2 linked regions of the Vallitalea longa genome follow. The protein of the gene in region 1 binds, or shares a complex with, the protein of each later gene. Links are inferred from orthologs where the notes say so. Each region holds a gene or a part of one and is shown on either strand. Other genes may lie near its edges.

The links.
Region 2: the proteins of secG (region 1) and secY are in contact, whole or in part, in a crystal structure (PDB 5AWW), measured with the Thermus thermophilus proteins. The link is inferred for Vallitalea longa from one-to-one orthologs. Residues at the interface, in WP_223903268.1 of Thermus thermophilus: Tyr5, Ile9, Tyr12, Leu13, Ala16, Leu19, Val20, Val23, Leu24, Gln26, Glu27, Pro28, Gln30, Gly31, Ala32, Asp34, Leu35, Met36, Gly37, Gly38, Ser39, Ala40, Asp41, Leu42, Phe43, Ala45, Arg46, Val48, Tyr53, Thr56; in WP_096411648.1 of Thermus thermophilus: Leu14, Gln16, Arg17, Phe20, Ile34, Pro35, Pro37, Ile72, Arg108, Arg109, Asn112, Gln113, Arg116, Ile117, Ile120, Pro145, Gly146, Trp147, Phe152, Phe155, Val156, Val159, Thr160, Val162, Ala163, Gly164, Ala166, Leu167, Trp170, Glu173.

The regions. Positions count from the first base shown.
Region 1 is NZ_BRLB01000003.1:64,102-73,571, reverse strand. What follows is about bases 3,372-6,223. They hold secG (preprotein translocase subunit SecG), read right to left. Parts: upstream 4,996-6,223; coding sequence 4,747-4,995; downstream 3,372-4,746. Other genes in these bases: eno (phosphopyruvate hydratase), read right to left, coding at 5,944-6,223; QMG30_RS08225 (PHP domain-containing protein), read right to left, coding at 5,116-5,790; rnr (ribonuclease R), read right to left, coding at 3,372-4,417. Also shown: QMG30_RS08250 (hypothetical protein), read right to left, coding at 1-436; SsrA-binding protein SmpB, read right to left, coding at 1,664-2,125; more of rnr, read right to left, coding at 2,264-3,371; more of eno, read right to left, coding at 6,224-7,263; gpmI (2,3-bisphosphoglycerate-independent phosphoglycerate mutase), read right to left, coding at 7,554-9,092; tpiA (triose-phosphate isomerase), read right to left, coding at 9,184-9,470. UniProt on the Bacillus subtilis protein: Involved in protein export. Participates in an early event of protein translocation.
Region 2 is NZ_BRLB01000001.1:1,076,329-1,085,884, forward strand. Bases 133-3,070 are described here. They hold secY (preprotein translocase subunit SecY), read right to left. Parts: upstream 2,269-3,070; coding sequence 997-2,268; downstream 133-996. Other genes in these bases: map (type I methionyl aminopeptidase), read right to left, coding at 133-247; QMG30_RS04635 (adenylate kinase), read right to left, coding at 252-896; rplO (50S ribosomal protein L15), read right to left, coding at 2,269-2,709; rpmD (50S ribosomal protein L30), read right to left, coding at 2,742-2,924; rpsE (30S ribosomal protein S5), read right to left, coding at 2,937-3,070. Outside these bases: more of map, read right to left, coding at 1-132; more of rpsE, read right to left, coding at 3,071-3,446; rplR (50S ribosomal protein L18), read right to left, coding at 3,463-3,831; rplF (50S ribosomal protein L6), read right to left, coding at 3,856-4,389; rpsH (30S ribosomal protein S8), read right to left, coding at 4,488-4,889; QMG30_RS04675 (type Z 30S ribosomal protein S14), read right to left, coding at 4,920-5,105; rplE (50S ribosomal protein L5), read right to left, coding at 5,125-5,664; rplX (50S ribosomal protein L24), read right to left, coding at 5,688-6,023; rplN (50S ribosomal protein L14), read right to left, coding at 6,037-6,405; rpsQ (30S ribosomal protein S17), read right to left, coding at 6,437-6,697; rpmC (50S ribosomal protein L29), read right to left, coding at 6,718-6,927; rplP (50S ribosomal protein L16), read right to left, coding at 6,914-7,354; rpsC (30S ribosomal protein S3), read right to left, coding at 7,354-8,013; rplV (50S ribosomal protein L22), read right to left, coding at 8,029-8,415; rpsS (30S ribosomal protein S19), read right to left, coding at 8,443-8,724; rplB (50S ribosomal protein L2), read right to left, coding at 8,751-9,556. UniProt on the Bacillus subtilis protein: The central subunit of the protein translocation channel SecYEG. Consists of two halves formed by TMs 1-5 and 6-10.

The sequences.
Region 1 (9,470 bases):
ATTGATCATTTAAAGTAGTACTACCTGCACTATTTCTCAGATTAACATTAATTGTATCAAGGTCACTTCCAAACCAACCTGCAGTTGTTACTTTTAATGTCCCTGTAACCTTTTTTATAGGACTTGATGCATTAGCAGATACATTTATATAAACATAACTAGATGACCAATAAGCAACCTTAACTGTACAGTAAACTGCTGTTGACCTACTCATTGCATCTGTGTTGTTTATTGCTCTAAGAGTTCCATCATTTTCTTGAATAACAATTATTTCTGAGTTATCATTTAAGTTCTGCCTCTGAATTTCAATTTCAAAATTATTATTAGTTGTTTCATTACTTGTAATTACTTCTCCTGCAAAAGACGTAGTAGATAATCCCATAACTAAAGTCAATACTAAGCATTTCATTAATACATTTTTTAAAAATATTTTCATCATAATCCTCCTTATTTTTTTGAAACATATTTGAACAAGCTTGTTATAGTATATATTATCATATGTTTTATTTATTTTCAACAAAATTATGAATAATTCAAATTAATTAAATAACAATTTATATAAAAGTATTATTATAATATATAATAACAATATTTTATTAAATTTGACATCTTTTTTATTCTGACTTATACTTTCAATGCAGCAAACACATTTTTTGTCAAATTTAATACTTTTTTTAGATTTATAACTCTAGCCAAAAGGATTGATTATCAAAGGCTTATATTCCATTAAAATTCAATAAAAAAACTGGATCAAGTGGTATAGAGGGAGGAAATAAAGAATATATAAGATACTAGTGTAGTGCTTAAAAAAGCAAACGGAAATGCAACAACAAAGATATAAACAAAGAAGTCTTAGATAATATAGTCATTGAACAAATTGGAAAAGAAATAACGCAAAATATCGATACACTTACTAATAATATATTTGAATATTTCCAATATAAAATCCGGGAAACCAACAATAATCTAGAGATATTTAATAAAAAAATAAAAGAAATTAACATAATGATAAATCGTATTTTTAATGCTATTAAAAATAAAATCTAATTATGGATCAAAAATTACTAGGCGTGTAATAAAAAACTACCTAGTAGAACATAAGAATATTAAAGGCAAACCATATAAATACAAAAAAGATAGTTAACTCTTTTGTAAAAAGAATAACCATCTTTAAAATGTAGTTGATAGATTTAATTGTAACTTTGTTTAATGGAGGTGAGGGGAATCGAACCCCTGTCCGAAAATCCATCCATCCGAGTATCTCCCATTACAGTCGCTAATTTAACATTCCCTCCATCTAACGCCTAACGACAGGCTGTAGACTTTAGTAGCTTCATAAGATCTTTCTCTTCCTCAAAGCTTTGGAATCGAAGTTGCCCGTTCATCTTTGTGCCTCAGTCTTAGCTACGGGACACTAAGGTGAGACAGCTACCTAATTAGGCAGCAAATGCGAAATTATTATTATTTTCGTCTGCGTTTAATTTAATTTACCAGGTTGATGACGCAGGCCCAGTGATCTGCGAATGGCTGCTCGTACTTCTGTGATCCCCGTCGAAACCAGTACACCCCCGTATATGATAATTAAGATTCATAGTAAATAAATGCTAAATATCTTATTTATTGCTATTAATCTTAAATTATTAACTGGGTTTGTTGTAATTTATTATAAATTACTAACTTTAAACTTTTTCTCTGCTTCACGACGTTGGTCTTTCTTAGCAATATCTTGGCGTTTATCATACTTCTTCTTACCTTTTGCTATACCAATCTCAACTTTTACTAAACTACCTTTTAAATAGACTTTTAATGGAACAATAGTATAACCTTTAGTAGCAACAGCACCTTGAATCTTATTGATTTCATATCGATTCAATAAAAGTTTTCTTGTCCTGAGAGGATCTTTATTAAATATATTACCTTTTTCATAAGGACTAATATGCATATTTAAAATAAATAACTCTCCATCAATATTCTTAATAAAACTTTCCTTTACACTGCATTTGCCCATTCTAAGGGATTTTACTTCAGTACCTATTAATACTATTCCTGCTTCATAGGTATTTTCAATAAAATAATCATGCCATGCTTTTTTGTTTTGTGCTATTAATTTATAGTTATTTGCCATAATATCACCACCATTACTTGCCGTGAGATATATTATATCATAAATTATAATTATTGCAAGTAATGTGATGATGAAATTTGTACAACTTATTACATAAATATATTAATTTTACATTTTTTAACAATTTTTTATAAAATTCTATTCTTCTTCATTAGATTCTTCTTCGACTAATTCAAAATCAATAGTTCTTTCAATTTTATTGACACTAGTAACGGATATTTCAACAGTATCTCCCATTCTGTATATTTTACTTGTATGCTCACCTATAAAAATATGCTTTTGATCATCAAAGATATAATAATCGTCATCTAAAGTTGTCACATGAACAAGTCCTTCAACAGTATTAGGTAATTCCACATATAATCCCCATGCAGTAACACCAGATATGACCCCTTCAAATTTTTCACCTAAATGTTTTTCCATATACTGAACTTTTTTAAGTTTTATTGTTTCTCTTTCAGCTTCTTCAGCTGTTCTTTCTGCCTCTGAAGTTTGTTTAGTTACATTAGGTAATATAGCATTGTAGTGTCTTATACGTTTATCTTCTATCTTACCATTCAGATTCTCTTTGATGATTCTATGGATCTGCAAATCTGGATATCTTCTAATAGGTGAAGTAAAGTGAGTATAATACTTAGTCGCTAGACCATAATGTCCATCACCTGTTACAGTATAGCAAGCTCTTTTCATTGAACGTAAGGCTAATCTACTGATTATGCCCTCCTCTGGTTTCCCTTCAACTTCAATCAAAAGTTTTTGAATCTCTTTTGGATGTATTTCTCCCTCTCCTTTTATATTATATCCGAAATTGTGTATAAAAGAAGCAAGTGCAGAAACCCTTTCAGGATCTGGTTCTTCATGAGTTCTATAAACAAATGGAAGTTCCTGCCAGTAATAATCTTCTGCTATTGTCTCATTAGCTAACAACATAAATTCTTCAATGATTCTTGTAGCCACATTTCTGTCATATGGTATGATATCTATAGGTTCACCTTTTTCATTGAGAATTACTTTAGCTTCTGGGAAATCAAAATCTATTGAACCTCTTCTTTTCCTTTTTGCTCTAAGAACAGAAGCCAGTTCTTCCATATTCTCGAACATCTTAATGAAATCTTTGTATTCAGTGACCACATTAGGGTCTTTGTCAACTAATATTTTTTTAACATTAGTATACGTCATTCTCCTATCAACATTAACTAAAGTCTCAGCTATCTTATGATTTATCACATTACCTTTACTATCTATATCCATAATACAAGAAAGTGCTAAACGGTCTACCCCCATATTTAATGAACAAATCCCATTAGATAACTTATGAGGTAACATAGGTATTACTCTATCAACTAGATATACGCTGGTTCCTCTACGTAATGCTTCTGTATCAAGAGGAGAACCTTCTGTAACATAATTTGTTACATCCGCAATATGAACTCCTAGAGTAAATGTATTATCATCATTTTTCTGTATTGTTATAGCATCATCAAGATCTTTTGCATCTTCTCCATCTATTGTAACCATCTGCACATCTCTAAGGTCCAATCTACCTTCTGTATCTTCTTTTAATACTTCAGATGGTATATATTCAAGTTGATTCATTACTGTATCTGGAAATTGCATAGGTAATTCAAAACTTCTAACTATAGATAGAATATCCGTGCCAGGATCATTTATATGACCTATTATCTCTACTATTTCTCCTTCTGGATTTCTTCTTTCATTACCCCAATCGGTTATCTTAACAACTACTTTATGTCCAGAAACAGCACCTTTACTCTTACTTTTTGAAATAAAAATATCCTTAGTGAACTTCTTGTTATCAGCAATAACAAATCCAAAGTTTCTACTTTTATCATACATTCCAATAACATCACTATCATTACGTTTGATAATTTTTATTATCTCCCCTTCTTTACGCTTACCTCTGGCATCTCTCTTAATGAGTTTTACAGCAACCATATCATTATTAAAAGCACCATTAACGTATGAAGCAGGAATGAAAATATCTTGTTCTTCGCCTTCAATCTCAACAAATCCAAAACCTTTAGCATGCGCAATAAACTTACCAACTATCATATTTACTGCTTCAGGTCTTGCGTATTTACCTCTCTTTGTTTTTATGAGTTTTCCACTAGCTATTAATTCCTGAAGTACTTCTTCTAACATATTTCTTTTTTCAGCATCTCCATTTATACCTAATAGAATTCCTAGTTCTTTAATTTTCATTGGTTTATAATCTTTATGATTAATTATGTCTAGTATGACTTGTCTTTTTTCTTCAATTGTATTCTCCATATTTCACCTTCATTAATTTATTTTTATTCTTGACTAAAAATTCATCTTTCAACCAATTTACTCAACCTTCATTATTTATATAGTTAAGCAAGATTTTTACTTATAGTATTTGTTAAATCTATTTTTATTATTTATCTAAAACCAATCCATTTATAATTTCTCAATTTTCCCACTTTAATATTTTACACTTAAAAGCTAATTAAAATGTCTGCAAACCAACCTGAAAATTTACTTGCATCAAGTTAAAAATAAGTAAATTAGGTAATATTAGCCATAGAAACATATTAATAAAAAAACACCCTGCTTCGCTGCAAAGTGCTTTATATATATTATTGGTATTTGATTAGTAAACTTAATACTATTGATAAAACAATAAAAAGTATTGCGCCAATTCTAGTAAGTTTTTCTAGTTTTCCTTCCATAGAACGAGCTTTGTTTTTACCCCAATAAGTTTCAGCAGCTCCACCAATCGCACCTGATAATCCTGCTGCTTTTCCTTTTTGCAAAAGCACTACAGAAATCAATCCAATGCATAAAACAAAATATACTATCTCAACAATTATTATTAATGCTCCCACGGTTACACCTCCTAAAGTTTAACACTAGTATTTTATCACAAACTATATATTAATTCAACTATTATATTATTCTTGAAAAATAGATTAATAAATTAGACTTGACTAGCAAGGTGTTAATCTCTATCCTTTAAATAAAGTATAATTCTTTGATTTTAATATCACCAATAGCTCTTCATTAGTTGTAATTCTAGTTGAAACAAATATACCTCCTCTATTTTCATCACCTGGATCATGATAATCAGAACCAGATATCATAGGCATATCATTATCTTTTGCTATTTTTTCTATTTCGTTATTATGTGAATCATGTCTTGGATTGCCGTTATGTACTTCAATTCCATCTAAAAGAGTTATATCTGCCAAATAACAATACTTCCTTAATGGATGAGCTTGATATAATAGCAAATCATTTTCTCTGCAAAATTCACTTAGACCTGTAATTCCTAATTCTAGAATATCAGTATTACTTCTCAATAGTTCTTCTGTTATACCATATATCAGATAATCATTAGTTTTATCGCCTTCTGCTTTAAAAGCAAGTTCTATCCCCAACAACACGTCTATATCATATTTTTCACCTTCGCTATAAGCTAATTTATATCCTTTCAGATAATCATCTATTTTTTCATCCCATGTCAAATACTCACTATTATCAAAAAATGAAGGTCTATAATGATCAGTTACAACAACTCCTGAATAACCATTCTCCTTATATATTTTTATCATGTCTTTTGCAGATACATTACCACATGGACTGGTTTCTTTCGTATGTACATGTAAATCATATTTATACACTGTATTTCACCTTCTTTATGTATAGAAAATCAAGTTAATTATCGTACAGCTTCCTTAGCACATATGAAAACGCTCTTATTTCATATGTTAAAAAAGTAGTACTTTTCATATAAGATAAAATAAAGACCTCGAATAATCGAGGTCTATTACATTTTATTTATCTTTTAAATTAAACCAAGCATCAAGTCCTCTGAATTCAGCCGCATCTTCTAATTCTTCTTCAATTCTTAATAATTGATTATATTTAGCAACACGGTCAGATCTACAAGGTGCCCCAGTCTTAATTTGTCCTGCATTCGCTGCTACAACTATATCAGCGATAGTATTGTCTTCTGTTTCACCAGAACGGTGTGAAACAACTGCTGTATAACCTGCTCTATTAGCCATCTCTATAGCATTAAATGTTTCAGTTAGTGTACCTATTTGATTAACTTTTATTAAGATGGAGTTAGCTACACCTAGTTCGATTCCTTTTGATAATCTATCAGTATTTGTTACGAATAGATCATCACCAACTAACTGTATTCTTTCTCCTACTCTTTCAGTTAATAATTCCCATCCTTCCCAATCTTCTTCATCTAAACCATCTTCTATTGAAATGATAGGGAACTTATTGATAAGGTCTTCATAATAATCAACTAATTCTTCAGCTGTTCTTATTACTTCTTCACCTTTCATCTTGCTTTCACCTGGGAAGTGATACTTACCAGTTTCTTTGTTATATAATTCAGATGCAGCAACATCTAATGCAATTCTTATGTCATCACCTGGTTTATACCCAGCTCTTTCAATAGCATCCATGATAATCTGTATAACTTCTTCTGATGTAGCTAAATCAGGTGCAAATCCACCTTCATCACCAATGCTAGTTGCTAGACCTTTTTCCTTTAAAACTTTTTTAAGATTGTGATATACTTCAGAACACATTCTTAAGGCTTCTTTAAAAGATTTTGCTCCTACTGGCATAATCATGAATTCTTGTATATCAACTGTATTATCTGCATGCTCTCCACCATTTAGAATGTTCATCATTGGTACAGGCATAACTTTTGCATTGAATCCACCTAAATATTGATATAATGAAACACCGACAGCTTCTGCTGCTGCTTTTGCAACTGCCATTGAAACTCCAAGTATAGCATTAGCTCCTAATTTACCTTTATTATCAGTTCCATCTAGTTCTATTAATTTCTTGTCAATTCTAACTTGGTCTAATGCATTCATTCCTATTATTTCTTCTGCAATAATGTTATTAACATTATCTACTGCGTTTTCTACACCTTTACCCATGTAGCGGTCGCCACCATCTCTAAGTTCAACTGCCTCAAAAGCTCCTGTTGATGCTCCTGAAGGTACTGCTGCTCGTCCTAAATATCCATCTTCTGTCACTACTTCTACTTCTACTGTTGGGTTAGCTCTTGAGTCAAGTATTTCTCTTGCATAAACATCAATAATTTCTACAAAACTTTTCATACTTTTTCTCCTTTCAATATCTATTAAAAAATATATTAGTTAAAGGTAAACATTCAATATATGATAATATCCAGAGAACAAAAGAGGCTATGCCTCGTTCCGCAAGCGAATTTATCGTTAGGAAAATTTCCTTGACGCATATGAAAACGCTTCTATTTCATATGCTAAAAAAGTAGTACCTTCCTATAAGATAAAAAATTAAGTCAACATATATTATCTCTCATAAGATAAATCTTATACATTATTTTACCCATAATAATATCTTATTAATACTTTTAAAGTAGTTAAGGCTATTTATTTTTTAATAAAGATTCACCCGTCATTTCAGCTGGTTTTTCAACTTCCATCAATTCTAGTAACGTAGGTGCGATATCAGCTAATTTTCCACCTTCTCGTAGTGTAACATTCTCTTTATAGTTAACTAAGATAAATGGAACTGGATTAGTTGTATGAGCAGTAAATGGCTGTCCTGTTTTATAATCAACTAATTGTTCTGAGTTTCCGTGATCGGCACAGATAAACATTTGACCATCTACTTCAAGTAAAGCATCAAGTGTTCTTCCAACACATGTATCTACAGTCTCTACTGCCTTGATTACTGCTTTTTCTATTCCAGTATGACCAACCATATCTGGATTAGCGAAATTGATTATTATAAGGTCATATTTATTGCTCTTGATAGAATTCACAAGATTATCACATACTTCTACTGCACTCATTTCAGGTTGTAAATCATATGTTGCAACTTTTGGTGATGGTACTAATATTCTATCTTCGCCTTTATAAGGTTCTTCGATACCACCATTGAAGAAGAATGTTACATGAGCGTATTTTTCTGTTTCAGCTAATCTAAGTTGCTTTAAGCCTTTATTAGAAATATACTCTCCTAATGTATTTTGAAGCATAACTTTATGGAAAGCTACAATCTTATTAGGTATGGTTACATCATAATCTGTAAAACAAACATATGTTAATTTAAAGAATTCTCTATCGAATTTATCAAATTTCTCATCACAAAAAGCTCTTGTAATCTGTCTAGCTCTGTCAGGTCGGAAGTTAAAACATATTATTGAATCGTTCTCTTTAATAAGTCCAGTAGGTTCACCTTCTGACGTAACAACTGTTGGTAGGACGAATTCATCATATACTTCATCTTGATATGATCCTTGTACAGCTGCTTGGGCACTTTTTGCGAATTTCCCTTCACCTTTAACCATAGCATCATAAGCAAGTTTTTCTCTTTCCCAACGATTATCTCTATCCATAGAATAGTAACGTCCCATTACAGTCGCTATCTTACCAACACCGATTTCTCTCATTTTTTCTTCTAACTCTTCAATATAATCTTTACCTGAAGCTGGAGGTGTATCTCTACCATCTAAAAACGCATGCACAAATACTTTTTCAAGATTATGTTGTTTAGCTAATTTTAACAAAGCATATAAGTGTTTATTGTGAGAGTGTACTCCTCCATCTGATAATAAACCATATAAATGTAATGCTGAGTTATTTTCTTTGCAATTACTGATTGCTGCTAATAGAGCTTCATTTTCAAAGAATCTTCCGTCTTCAATATCTTTAGTGATTCTTGTAAGTTCCTGATATACTATTCTACCAGCACCAATATTAAGATGTCCTACTTCAGAGTTACCCATCTGTCCATGAGGTAATCCAACATCTAGTCCACTTGCAAAACCTTCAACGCATGGATAAGTTTTCATTATCTTATCGATGATAGGTGTATTTGCTAGTTTTACCCCATTAGCTTCAGTCTTTTCATTTAGTCCAAATCCATCTAATATCATTAATACTGTTGGTTTTTTTGCCATTTTATAACTCCTTTACATATATCGAATCAATTACCCTAGTAATATACTTGAAGGTTATGAATAAATTCATAACCTTATATGATAATCATTATTATTTATAATTAACTACTTTACCAAAATCAGCTTTTAAGCTTGCTCCACCAACTAATCCACCATCAATATCTTCCATAGCGAACAGTTCTTTTGCATTACCTGCATTAACACTTCCGCCATATTGAATCCTTACTGCATTAGCTACTTCTTCGTCATATACTTCTTTTACTACTTGACGTATAGCAGCACATACTTCTTCAGCTTGTTGTGATGTAGCAGTCTTTCCAGTTCCTATTGCCCATATTGGTTCGTAAGCTAAAACTACATTTTTAGCATCTTCTTTTG
Region 2 (9,556 bases), on another replicon or contig:
TACATGGAATACCATGCACAACCTCTTCATTAATAGAGGCACAAATGCTAGCTGGATAACCGTTATAATTTTTAAAAGACGGAATGGCATTTTTGCTTAGAATATACTTTTCAGCAGCCCTATCCAGGTCAAGTGTAGATATTCCTGGTTTTATCATTGATTCTAGTAATTCATGAGTTTCAGCTACTATTTTACCTGCTTTTCTCATGATTGCTATTTCTTCGTCGGTTTTAATTGTTATTGACATATACTTACGCTCCTAAAATTTCTACAATACTCTTAGTAACATCATCAATGTCAACTGTTCCATCAACAGTTATTAAGATATTTTTTGCTTCATAATAGTCTATTAATGGACTAGTTTGTTTGTGATAAACATCTAGTCTTTTGAGTACTGTCTCTTCTTTATCATCATCTCTAAGTATCAGTTCTCTCGTACAGTTATCACAAATATTTTCCTTTTTTGGTGGATTATACTTTATATGATAAGTTGCACCGCAATTTAGACATGCCCTTCTACCAGACATTCTTCTTACTATATTTTCATCAGGCACATCAATATTGATTGCATAATTAATTTTAGTCTTCATAGATTTTAGTGCTTCATCTAAACTTTCAGCTTGAGGAATTGTTCTTGGAAAGCCATCTAATATGAAACCTTCTTTACAATCTTCTTGTAAAAGTCTATCAGCAACTATATCTACAACCAACTCATCTGGAACCAATAAGCCTTTGTCTATATATCCTTTAGCTTTTATTCCAAGATCAGTTTTGTTTTTTATATTATCTCTAAAGATATCACCTGTTGAAATGTGCGGAATATTATATTTCGCTGCTACCCTTTTTGCTTGTGTTCCTTTTCCAGCACCAGGAGCACCTAACATAATTAATCTCATTTTATAACCTCCAAAGTTTATGCAAGTCATAGATTATAGTTGTTTAGATTTAGAATGAAGATAGAATATTATTTTCTTACTTCATTCTTAATCTATTCATCTATGCATTTAAAAAACCTTTATAATGTCTCATAACCATTTGGGATTCAATTTGTTTAATTGTCTCAAGTGCAACACCTACAACGATAATAAGTGATGTACCACCAAATGTAACATTCATAGCGAATGCTTTTGATAATATTACTGGAAGTAAAGCTATAAGTGCTAAAGCTAAAGCTCCAATCAATACTATTTTATTAAGTACATTTGTCATATAATCAATAGTTGGCTTTCCTGGTCTGATACCTGGAACAAAGCCACCATTCTTTTTCATGTTATTAGCAACTTCAATTGGATTAAATATAATTGAAGTATAAAAATAAGCAAAGAATAGTATCAATACAAAATATAAAATAGCTCCGGACCAATTAGTGATATTGAGGAAATTAATTACAGAAGCCCAAAATCCTTCAGGTTCTCCAAAGAATCTTGTTATTGTTCCAGGAAACTGTAATAAAGATGAAGCAAAGATAACTGGAATAACTCCTGCCATATTTACTTTTAATGGTATATGTGTAGATTGTCCACCATATACTTTTCTTCCTTGCATTCTCTTAGCATATTGAACCGGAATTCTTCTTTCACCAAGTTGTATTAATACAACAAACGCAACCATTAGTACATATATGATTAATAATATAATTACAGGAATTAATTTGTTAGCATCTGTAGCATATTCATATAATGATTGAGTTCCATATGGTAATCTTGATATTATATTAATAAAGATAATTAATGAAATACCATTTCCTACACCTTTTACTGTTATTTGTTCTCCAACCCACATTAAGAAGGCAGTACCAGCAGTCATTGCAGTAACAGCTATAATGACTGATATTATATTATAATCGTAGAATAATGTTCTTCCAAGTCCAATTGAAATAGCAATTGATTGTAATAAAGCTAATATAATAGTACCGTATCTTGTAAGTTTTGCAATTTTCTTACGTCCTTCTTCTCCTTCTTTTTGCATTTCTTCAAGTTTTGGAACTGCAATAGTAAGAAGGTTCATGATGATTGATGATGTAATGTATGGAGTAATACCCATAGCAAACAATGTCATATCTTTGAACGCACCACCGGAAAATGCATTAAACATTTGGAATAGGCCACTATCATCTGCTTGATTAAACATTTGTTGAACAACTTCAGGATTAATTAATGGTATCCTAATATGTGCTCCTATACGGATAGCAAAAAACATTAACATAGTGTATATTATCTTTTTTCTTAAATCAGGTACTTTAAATGCATCACGAAGTGTTTTAAACATCTAAACCACCTCTGCTTTCCCGCCAGCGGCTTCGATTTTTTCAATTGCTGTTTTGCTAAATGCATTAGCTTTTACAGTAAGTTTCTTAGTTAAATCGCCATTGCCTAATATTTTAACACCGTCTCTAGGATTTTTAACAACGCCTTGTTCAATTAAAGTTTCAACAGATACTGTTGCATCTGCTTCGAATCTATTCAAGACATCAACATTAATTCCAACGATTTCTTTTGAGTTTCTACAAGTAAAACCTCTTTTTGGAAGTCTTCTATATAATGGCATTTGACCCCCTTCAAATCCAAGTCTTACGCCACCACCTGAACGAGATTTTTGTCCATTTTGTCCTCTTCCTGCAGTCTTACCGTTTCCAGAAGCATGACCTCTTCCTTTTCTGAAACTTGCTCTCTTTGAACCTTTTGCTGGTTTTAATTCTGTCAAATTCATGCTGTTACACCTCCTTGCTTATTTTAACCCGATTAAACTTCTTCTACTTTTACTAAATGTTGTATAGCATTGACCATACCTCTAATTGCTTCATTATCTTTTTGTTCAACAGTTTTATGAAGTTTAGTTAAGCCTAAAGCTTCTGCTGTTTTTCTATGTTTAGGAATGGCTCCAATTGTGGATTTAACTAAAGTAATTCTTAATTTATTTGCCATCTTGGTTCCCTCCTATCCTAAAAGCTCTTCAATTGATTTTCCACGAAGTTTTGCTACTTCTTCAGGAGTTTTAAGTCCGTCAAGTCCTGCAACAGTAGCTGTTACTACATTATTTTTATTATTTGATCCTAATGATTTTGTTCTGATATTCTTAATTCCTGCAAGTTCAAGTACGGCACGAGCAGGTCCACCAGCTATAACACCTGTTCCTTCTGGTGCTCTTTTCATTAAGACGGAAGCACTTCCGAATTTACCGATAAAATCGTGAGGAATACTACCATTTTCATCTATAGGAACTTCAATAAGTCTTTTCTTAGCGTCGTCGATACCTTTACGAATAGCATCAGGAATTTCTGTAGCTTTTCCTACACCTGCGCCTACATGCCCATTCTCATCTCCGACCACTACTAAAGCTGCAAAACGGAAGTTACGACCTCCCTTTACTACCTTAGTAACACGTCTTATTGATACTACTTTTTCTCTTAGATCTAGCTTACTAGCATCAATCATTGTACGCTTCATGCTTTTACCTCCTTACTTAGAATTTTAATCCAGCTTCTCTTGCTGAATCTGCTAATGCTTTTACTTTACCTTGATAAATGTATCCGCCTCTATCAAAAATTACTTCTTTGACACCTTTTTCTACAGCTCTTTTAGCAACAGTTTCTCCAACAAGAGTTGCTGCAGCTACATTATTAGTTTTTTCTAAATTACTTTTAATGTCTTTTTCTACTGTAGAAGCAGCTGCTAAAGTATGACCTGTTAAGTCATCAATAACTTGCGCATACATATGTTTGTCACTTCTAAAAACCACTAAACGAGGTCTTTCTGAAGTACCAGTAATATTATTACGTAATCTTCTATGCTTCTTAACACGGACTTTAGTTCGTGATGTTTTCTTTATCATGGATTTCACCCCTTTACTATTTTACTATTTACCAGTTTCTTTACGTCTAATAACTTCATTAGCGTATTTGATTCCTTTGCCTTTGTATGGCTCAGGTGGTCTCTTAAATCTTATTTCCGCTGCGTATTGACCTACTCTTGCTTTGTCAATTCCTTTTACGATAATAACATTTTGTCCTTCTACAACTGCTTCAAGACCTTCTGGATCTTCCATTTCAACTGGATGTGAATATCCTAAAGATAATACTAATTTCTTTCCTTTTTTCTGTGCTCTATAACCAACACCATTGATCTCTAATTTCTTTTCGTAACCTTTAGTTACTCCTTCAATCATGTTTGCAACTAGAGTTCTAGTTAAACCATGTAATGATTTCATTTTCTTTAAATCATTTGGTCTATTTACAACTACTTGGTTTTCTTCTTTAGAAATTAACATTTCTTTTGGTAATTGTTGTTCTAAAGTACCTTTTGCCCCTTTAACAGTGACATAGTTGCTCTCTGTAACACTTACTTCCACTCCTGCTGGGATCTCTACAGGTAATTTACCAATACGTGACATGCTTGCACCTCCTCGGATTAAATACCTTTGCTTATTATTATAAGCAAAGCTTCATCCATTTTATTATATTTTATAAGTCTATTTTTCCAGATTAATAATTACCAAATAAAAGCAATTACTTCTCCACCTACATTTTGTTTTCTAGCTTCTTTATCAGTAATGATTCCTTTATTAGTTGAGATGATAGCAGTTCCAAGTCCACCTAAAACTTTTGGTAACTCATCTTTGCCTGCATATACTCTAAGTCCAGGTTTAGAAATTTTCTTAATTCCTGCGATTACTTTTTCATTTTTATCTCTACCATATTTCATTTCAACACGGATTGTTTTAATTAAACCGTCTTCTATTAATTTATATCCTTTAACGTACCCTTCATTTACTAAAATATCAGCAACTGCTTGCTTCATTTTTGAAGCAGGTACATCTACAAAATCATGTTTAGCAGTATTTCCATTACGGATTCTTGTTAACATATCTGCGATTGGATCACTCATTGTCATAATTTGTGGCCTCCTTCCTATTACTAAATCTTACCAACTAGCTTTTTTAACACCTGGGATTTGTCCTTTGTACGCTAATTCACGGAAACAGATTCTACATATTCCATATTTTCTTAAATATCCGTGAGGTCTTCCACATATTCTACAACGATTATAAGCTCTTGATGAAAATTTTGGCTTACTTTGTTGTTTAATTTTCATTGATGTTTTTGCCATTTAATCGATTCCCTCCTTATTATTTTTTAAAAGGCATTCCGAATAATGTTAATAATTCACGAGCTTCTTCATCAGTCTTAGCTGTAGTAACGAAGATAATATCCATACCTCTAACTTTATCAACTTTATCATATTCGATCTCAGGAAAGATTAATTGCTCTTTTATACCTAAAGCATAGTTACCTCTACCATCAAACGCGTTAGGGTTAACACCTCTGAAGTCTCTAACTCTTGGTAGAGCTAAGTTAATTAGACGATCAGCAAAATCATACATTCTGCTTCCTCTAAGTGTAACTTTACATCCGATTGGCATACCTTCTCTTACTTTGAAAGCTGCAACAGATTTTTTAGCTTTTGTAATCACAGGCTTTTGACCAGCAATTATTGTTAAATCACTAACAGCAGAATCAAGGATCTTACGATTCTCTTTAGCTTCTCCAACGCCCATGTTTATAACTATTTTTTCTATCTTAGGTACAGCCATTTTATTTTTATAGTTAAATTTTTTCATCATAGCATCTACAATTTCATTATTGTAAATTTCTTTTATTCTACTCACGCTAGTTAGCCTCCTCTCTACTATTAATCTATAACTTCACCTGTTGATTTAGCTACTCTATATCTAACATTTTTAGTACGTCCATCTCTATCTTCTTTAACGATTTTAGTACCTAATCTTGTAGGTTTTCCTTTATGAACATACATTACTTTTGAAGCATTTAATGCAGATTCTTGGTGAATGATACCACCTTGTTGATTAGCAGCACTTGGTTTTGTATGTTTTGTAACCATGTTAACGCCTTCAACAATTACTTTACCATTTTTTCTATCTACAGTTAAAATCTTTCCTTCTTTTCCTTTGTCTTTTCCGGAAATAACTTTAACAGTATCACCTGATTTAAGTTTAGTCTTATACAATTACTACACCTCCCTATAGTACTTCTGGTGCTAATGATAGGATTTTCATGTATTTTTTCTCTCTTAACTCTCTAGCAACAGGTCCAAAAATACGAGTTCCTTTTGGTGTTTTATCATCTTTGATTATAACTGCTGCATTTTGATCAAATTTGATATATGAACCATCTTTACGACGTGCACCTTTTTTAGTTCTAACTACTACAGCTCTTACTACTTCACCTTTTTTAACAACGCCACCTGGTGTTGCATCTTTAACAGTAGCAACTATTACATCTCCAATGTTAGCATATCTTCTAGTTGATCCGCCTAATACTCTTATGCAAAGTATCTCTTTTGCACCTGTATTATCCGCAACCTTAAGTCTAGATTCTTGTTGGATCATTAGATGAACCTCCTTTCAGCAAATACAAAACTTATTTTGCTTTTTCTAATATTTCTATTAATCTCCATCTTTTATCTTTTGATAATGGTCTTGTTTCCATAACACGTACTCTATCGCCAATGCCGCATTCATTTTTTTCATCATGGGCTTTTAATTTGTAAGTTCTTTTTACAACTTTACCATATAATGGATGTTTTACATTATTCTCAACAGCTACAACTACTGTTTTATCCATTTTATCACTAACTACTCTACCAACACGAACTTTTCGTAGATTCCTTTCTTCAGCCAATTGAACTCCTCCTTTCAAGGTTATCTAGCAACCTTTAATTGCTCAGTTATAATTGTTTGAATTCTAGCTATATTTCTTCTAACCTCTTTTATTCTACCTGTATTATCTAATTGGTTAGTCGCATTTTGAAATCTTAGGTTAAATAATTCTTTTTTTGCAGTAACTAAATCTTCATTAAGTTCTGCTGCAGATTTATTTCTTAATTCTTCAATATATTTAGTTGACTTCACAATTATCACCGCCTTCTAGCTCTGCACGAGAATAAATTTTACATTTACATGGTAACTTGTGCATAGCAAGTCTTAATGCTTCTTTAGCCAATTCATCTTCAACTCCAGCAATTTCGAACATTACACGGCCTGGTTTTACTACTGCCACCCAATATTCAGGTGATCCTTTTCCTTTACCCATTCTTGTTTCAGCAGGTTTTGCTGTAACTGGTTTATCAGGGAAAATTTTAATCCATACTTTACCACCACGTTTGATATAACGAGTCATAGCAACACGGGCAGCTTCTATTTGATTAGATTTTATCCAACAAGGCTCTAATGCAACAATACCATATTCACCGTAGTTAATTTTATTTCCTCTTAACGCTTTACCTTTCATGTTACCACGAAATTGTTTACGGCGTTTAACTCTCTTTGGAATTAACATTACTTCCCTCTCCCTTCTTTCTTAGTAACTTGACCAGGAAGAACTTCGCCATTATAGATATATATCTTTACACCGATTTTTCCATATACTGTATTTGCTTCAGCAAATCCATAATCGATATCTGCACGAAGTGTTTGTAGAGGAATTGTTCCCTCATTATAAGATTCTGTACGAGCCATTTCTGCTCCACCTAAACGTCCTGAACAGATAGCTTTGATACCTTTTGCTCCTGCTTTCATTGTTCTACCCATTGATTGTTTCATAGCTCTACGGAAAGAAACACGATTTTCAAGTTGAAGAGCAATGTTTTCAGCTACTAATTGAGCGTCTTTTTCTGGTCTTTTTACTTCTACTATATTAACAATTACTTTGCTGGCTGTCATTTTTTGTAATTCAGTTCTTAATTTTTCAATTGATGAACCGCCTTTACCAATAACGATACCAGGTTTAGCTGTATGAATGTTGATTTTTACTCTTTCTGATGCTCTCTCGATTTCGATTCTAGATACACCAGCTGAATATAATTTCTTCTTGATATATGTTCTTAATTTATTGTCTTCTATTAAAAGGTCTGCAAAATCTTTTTCTGCGTACCACTTTGCATCCCAGTCTTTAATAATTCCGACTCTTAATCCATGTGGGTTAACTTTTTGTCCCATTCTTTCCCTCCTTATCTATCTTTCGTTAAGAATGATTGTGATGTGACTAGATTTCTTCTCTATTCTATACGCTCTACCTTGTGCTCTTGGTCTGATTCTCTTCATTGTAGGTCCCTTGTTAGCAAAAGCTTCTTCAACGTATAATTTAGCTGGATCTAATCCACTGTTGTTTTCCGCATTAGCTATAGCTGATTTCAATAATTTCTCTATAATTCTAGCACCATTTCTAGGTGTATAATTTAAAATACCTACGGCTGATCCTACATCTTTTCCTTTGATTGTATCAAGAACAATTTTAGCTTTTGTTGGTGATACTCTAGCATAAGATACTTTTGCTTTAGGTCTAGTATCTTTGTTAGCATTTCTTTCTCTTTTTATCTGACTTCTATGCCCTTTAGCCATTATAAATTAGCCTCCTTCCATACTGCATTAACGTACTTTTGATTTCTTTTCTTCTCTTCCGTGACCTCTATAAGTTCTTGTTAGCACGAATTCTCCTAATTTATGTCCTATCATATCTTCGCTTATATAAACAGGCACATGTCTTCTTCCATCATGAACTGCAATAGTATGACCTAGCATTTCAGGGAAAATAGTGGAACGTCTTGACCATGTTTTAATTACTTGTTTATCGCCTTTTTCATTTAATGCTCTTACTTTATTTAATAAGTGTGCATCTGCGAAAGGTCCCTTTTTAAGTGAACGAGCCATTAACTCAAACCTCCTTTTAGTGGTTATTATTTATTACTTCCACGTCTTCTTATAATATATTTATTAGAATGCTTATTTTTCTTTCTAGTTTTATAACCAATTGTTGGTTTACCCCAAGGTGTCATTGGACTTGGACGACCGATAGGAGCTCTACCTTCTCCACCACCATGTGGATGGTCATTAGGGTTCATAACAGAACCACGAACTGTAGGACGAATACCCATATGACGTTTACGTCCAGCTTTACCAACTGTTATAAGTTCATGATCAATATTTCCAACTTGACCTATTGTAGCTTTACAAAGTATAGGAACTACTCTCATTTCTCCTGATGGCAATCTAAGTGTAGCATATTTTCCTTCTTTTGCCATAAGTTGAGCAACATTACCAGCAGAACGAACTAATTGTCCACCTTTACCTGGTTTCATTTCAATGTTATGAATACTAGAACCAACTGGAATGTCTTTTAATTGTAATGCATTACCGATTCTAATCTCAGCTTCTGAACCACTCATTACTTTATGACCAACTTTTAATCCGTTTGGTGATAGGATGTAACGTTTTTCACCATCTGCATATTGGATTAAAGCAATATTAGCTGAACGGTTTGGATCATATTCAATAGCTATTACTTTACCTTGAATACCATCTTTGTTTCTTTTGAAATCTATCATTCTATATTTAATCTTAGACCCGCCACCACGGTGTCTTACTGTAATCTTACCTTGATTATTACGTCCAGAATGCTTTTTAAGACTTACTACCAATGATTTTTCTGGAGTTTTTTTAGTGATCTCCTCAAAAGTAGAACCTGTCATATGTCTTCTGGAAG